One region of the Streptomyces sp. 147326 genome, then DNA from elsewhere that is predicted to be linked to it. Evidence: riboswitches for the same ligand, from Rfam matches in the RefSeq annotation. Region 1 holds a riboswitch; the other holds the start of a gene.
The links. Region 1 has a riboswitch for cobalamin ahead of metE (5-methyltetrahydropteroyltriglutamate--homocysteine S-methyltransferase). Riboswitches for the same ligand answer to the same signal wherever they lie in the genome.

Region 1 (2,382 bases):
TACGGCTGGGAGCGGCGGCCGTCCGCGTCCGTGATCGCCGCGGTCCGGGCGCGCACCGCGGGGTCGCGGGTGACGGCGGAGCTGGCGCGGGAGGCCAGGTCGGCCCGGTTGGCGGCGAGTTCGGCCGCGATCACGTCGGTGCCGCCGACGAGGCCGCGGGCGAGCGTGGCGATCTCCGCGGTCTTCTGCCGGGCGAAGGCGAGCCAGCGCCGGACCTGCGGGTCGGCGTCCCGTTCGACGGTGGCGTCCAGCGGGACGTGGAGCAGGGAGCAGGAGGCGGCCACGTCGACCCGGTCGGCGAGGCCCAGGAGGGTGCCGAGGGTGGACAGGGACTTCTCGAAGTCGTTGATCCAGATGTTGCGGCCGTTGACGACGCCCGCGACGAGCCGTTTGCCGGGCAGGCCGCCGACGGCGGCGAGGTCGGCGAGGTTCGCGGCGGCGGCATCGGTGAAGTCCAGGGCGAGCCCGTCGACGGGAGCCTTGGCCAGCACCGGCAGAGCCTCGCCGAGCCGGTCGAAGTACGAGGCCACGAGCAGCTTCGGCCGGTCTCCCGGGGCGCCGAGCTCGCGGTACGCGCGGGCGGCGGCGTTCAGTTCGGCGGGGGTCCGGTCCTGCACGAGGGCGGGCTCGTCCAGCTGCACCCACTCGGCTCCGGCCGCCCGCAGGTCGGCCAGGACCCGGGCGTAGACGGGCAGCAGGCGGTCGAGCAGGGTCAGGGGCTCGAAGTCGGCGGCGACACCGGGGGCGGGCTTGGCCAGCAGGAGGTACGTCACGGGCCCGACCAGCACCGGGCGGGCGGTGTGGCCGAGCGCCAGTGCCTCTTCGAGCTCGGCGACCTGCTTCGAGGAGTCCGCCGTGAACACGGTGTCCGGGCCGAGTTCGGGCACCAGGTAGTGGTAGTTGGTGTCGAACCACTTGGTCATCTCCAGCGGCGCCACGTCCTGGGTACCGCGCGCCATGGCGAAGTAGCCGTCGAGGGCGTCGGTCCGCACGGCGGCGCGGTGGCGTTCGGGGACGGCGCCGACCATGACGCTGGTGTCCAGCACGTGGTCGTAGTACGAGAAGTCGCCGGTCGGCACTTCGGTGATGCCGGCGTCGGCCAGCTGCTGCCAGTTGGTCCGGCGCAGGTCACGGGCGGTCTCCCGGAGGGCGTCGGCGGTGACGCGGCCCTTCCAGTAGCCCTCGACGGCCTTCTTCAGTTCGCGGCTGCCGCCCTGGCGGGGGTAGCCGTACACGGTGGCCTGTACTGCCGCGGCTGCGGACTCGGTGGTCACGGAACTCTCCTTCGCGAGCGTGTCTCCATGAACCCGGTGACGGGCCTGGGCTGCGAAGGGGTGCCGGAACGGGCGGACCGCCGGATGCGCGTACGCCTGAGGTACACGCCGGAACGATCCGCCTGAAGCACGCCGACCCACCCACGAGGTCACCGGGAAACCGGGCGCGGTCGTTCGCGCTCGGGCAACGGGCAGGTCTTCGGACTCGCGGGCGCGCCTGCCGGTCTCCCGGCGGGCACCTACTGGCCGTCGCTTCCCAGGACCGGTTCCGGTCCCAGTGCGTATGACGGCGGTCGTTCCCACTCACCGCTGCGGGGCAGTCCCGGATTCCCACCGGGTTCCCTCTTACGACGCGCCCCGTCCGGCTGACGGGTGCGAACCAGCTGCCCGGCCAGAGTAGATGGCGTTCGCCGTCAACGGAGCGGGTTGTCCAATATCCGGATCGCGGCGAGACCGGGACGCGGAGGATCCCCGCGCCGCCGGGCGGAGCGGGGATCCGGGGGGGGGGAAGGTCAGTACCGGTCCAGCAGGGTGGTCAGGACCTTGTAGAGGACCGATTCCTCATCGGCCACGGCCTCCTCCGAGCGCCAGGCCACGAAGCCGTCCGGGCGGACGAGGACCGCCCCGGCCGCGGTCGTGCCGTGCGCCTCGGCCCAGTCGCCGCCGCTCGCAGGGATCAGGTCGGCCTCCGGCCCGTTGCCGATGGCGTAGGCGTCCAGGCGCACGTTCATCCGTTTGGCGACGGATCCCGCCGCCCCGCTCCACGGCGTGCCCTCGGAGCTGAGCAGGACGAAGGACCGCTCGTAGAGGTCCAGGGTGGACTTCTGCCGCTCCTCCCCCGGGGCGTGGAGCCACATGTGCGGCGCGCGCGTGCCCGGTTCGCCGCACAGACGCATCCGTTCGGGCACGACCGGCTGGTCGGGGTCGGTGCCCAGGACCGCGCCCTGGTTGTAGCGGTAGCCCATGGCCACGGACAGGACACCGCCCTGACGTCCGCCCGGGGCGGGCTCGGGCTGGCCCTCGTGGACGGTCTCGGGGTCGGGCTCGTACCCCGGGTGGCTGTGCTCGGCGGACCGGGCCGAGGCGCGCTCGCTCGTCGCCCGCGCCA
Region 2 (2,382 bases), 4.2 Mb from region 1:
CCGGAATAGCACGGCCCTCCCGGTACTGTTCCGCCTTGATCCCCTGCCCTGGGTGCAGCCAGAAATCCGGGTGGTGCTGCATGCAGATCCGTGTCAGCCACAGAATGATCCGCCCGTGGTCCCCGTCTGGCATGGCCTTGCTCCTCAGCACCCCACCGATGAACTCCAGTCGCAGCCCCTCCGCCTCGCGGGCCGCTATCCGGGCCAGGTGCTCGAACTCTGCGATCGTCATGTGGGGCCTGTCGGTCATCACGGTCATGCCTCGCTCGCCTTCCTCGACGGTGCTTCTTCGACCATAGCGCCGCCCGCCGACACCCGTCCTGCACACTCGACCGCATGGACATGGTGATCAGAACGGCGCTGCCCGCCGAATACGCGGAACTGGGTGAGATCACGGCGCAGGCCTACCTCGCCGACGGGCACCTGGACTTCAACGAGGACGACGGCTACCTGAACGTGCTGCGCGACGTGGCCGGCCGGGCCGCCCGGGCCGAGGTGCTCGTCGCCGAGCGGGACGGGCGGATCCTGGGCGGGGTGACCTTCGCCGCCCCCGGCAGCCCGCTCGCCGACATCGCCGCCCCCGACGAGGCGGAGTTCCGGATGCTCGCGGTGGCCCGGGCGGCGCGCGGCCAGGGCGCCGGTGAGGCTCTGGTGCGGGCGTGCGTCGAGCGGGCGCGGGCCATCGAGGGGGTGACGGGCGTCGTGCTCTCCACCCAGCGCAGCATGGCCGGCGCCCACCGGATCTACGCGCAACTGGGCTTCGTACGCGTTCCCGAGCGGGACTGGGCGCCGATCCCGGGCCTGACACTCCTCGCGTATCGGCTCAAGCTGTAGCCGCGCCGACACTACATGTGGGGGTTGCCGCATACGGCCGCCCCCACATGTATGCTCAAGGCTGCTGTCGCGCAGGGGAATCCGGTGTGAATCCGGAACTGTCCCGCAACGGTATGAAGTGTCCGCCTACCGGACACCAAGTCCGATGACCTGCCGACAGCGCGCCCGGCTCGACCGAACCGGGTGCCGACACGTCCGGGCCTCGCGGTTGGGCCGGTGGACGCCATGCGGTGTGTACGCGTTCCTACCACGCCCGCATGCGCCCGCTCGCGCCCCGCTCCGCCGATGACCGGGCCGAGCGAGGGAGAGCTCCCGCCGTGACCATCGCGCCTTCCGCACCGCGCGCCGAGTCCGTTTCTGGCGACAACACCGAGGGCCCGGGGGCCACGCTGCTGCGTACCCTCACCGAACTGACGGCGGACCTCCCCGACACCGACCCCGGGCGCGTCGCCGCCGCCGCGCTCCGCGGCCGCAGCTCCGCCGCCGACGAGGCCGAACTCCGCGGTCTCGCCACCGAGGGCGCCGCCGGTCTGATCTCCGAGGACCCCGCCTACTCGAAGCTCGCCGCCCGGCTGCTGACGCTGGCCGTGCGCGACGAGGCCGCGAGTCAGGGCTCCACCTCCTTCTCGGCCTCGGTCGAGGTCGGTCACCGCGAGGGCCTGATCGCCGACCGCACCGCCGAGTTCGTGCGCACGCACGCGAACCGGCTGGACGCGCTGGTCGAGCACACCCTCGCCGAGGGCGCCGACGACCGCTTCGGCTTCTTCGGCCTGCGCACCCTGCACAGCCGCTACCTGCTGCGCCACCCGATCACCCGTCAGGTCATCGAGACCCCGCAGTACTTCATGCTGCGCGTGGCCTGCGGCCTCGCCGCGGACGAGAGCGTCCAGGCCCTCGAGGAAGTGACCTCGCTGTACCGGCTGATGAGCCGCCTCGACTACCTGCCCTCCTCCCCCACCCTCTTCAACTCCGGCACCCGGCACCCGCAGATGTCCTCCTGCTACCTGCTGGATTCCCCGCTGGACGAGCTCGACTCGATCTACGACCGCTACCACCAGGTGGCGCGCCTGTCGAAGCACGCCGGCGGCATCGGCCTGTCGTACTCCCGCATCCGCGCCCGCGGTTCCCTGATCCGCGGCACCAACGGCCACTCCAACGGCATCGTGCCGTTCCTGAAGACCCTCGACGCCTCCGTCGCCGCCGTGAACCAGGGTGGCCGCCGCAAGGGCGCCGCCGCCGTCTACCTGGAGACCTGGCACGCGGACATCGAGGAGTTCCTGGAGCTCCGCGACAACACCGGTGAGGACCAGCGCCGTACGCACAACCTGAACCTCGCCCACTGGGTCCCCGACGAGTTCATGCGCCGCGTGAACGCGGACGCCGAGTGGTCGCTGTTCTCCCCGGCCGACGTGCCCGAGCTGGTCGACCTGTGGGGCGACGAGTTCGACGCCGCCTACCGCAAGGCCGAGGCGGAGGGCCTGGCCCGCAAGACCATGCCCGCCCGCGACCTGTACGGCCGGATGATGCGCACCCTCGCGCAGACCGGCC

Region 2: linked by a shared signal. The riboswitch ahead of RIU97_RS13980 (ribonucleoside-diphosphate reductase subunit alpha) and the one ahead of metE (5-methyltetrahydropteroyltriglutamate--homocysteine S-methyltransferase) in region 1 are both predicted to bind cobalamin.

The regions. Positions count from the first base shown of each region.
Region 1 is NZ_CP134201.1:7,370,448-7,372,829, reverse strand. Features, by position in the region: gene metE (5-methyltetrahydropteroyltriglutamate--homocysteine S-methyltransferase) at 1-1,274, opposite strand, end outside; cobalamin riboswitch at 1,447-1,673, opposite strand; gene RIU97_RS33945 (FAD-dependent oxidoreductase) at 1,787-2,382, opposite strand, start outside.
Region 2 is NZ_CP134201.1:3,209,520-3,211,901, forward strand. Features, by position in the region: gene RIU97_RS13970 (Uma2 family endonuclease) at 1-259, opposite strand, end outside; gene RIU97_RS13975 (GNAT family N-acetyltransferase) at 337-834, shown strand; cobalamin riboswitch at 876-1,007, shown strand; gene RIU97_RS13980 (ribonucleoside-diphosphate reductase subunit alpha) at 1,152-2,382, shown strand, end outside.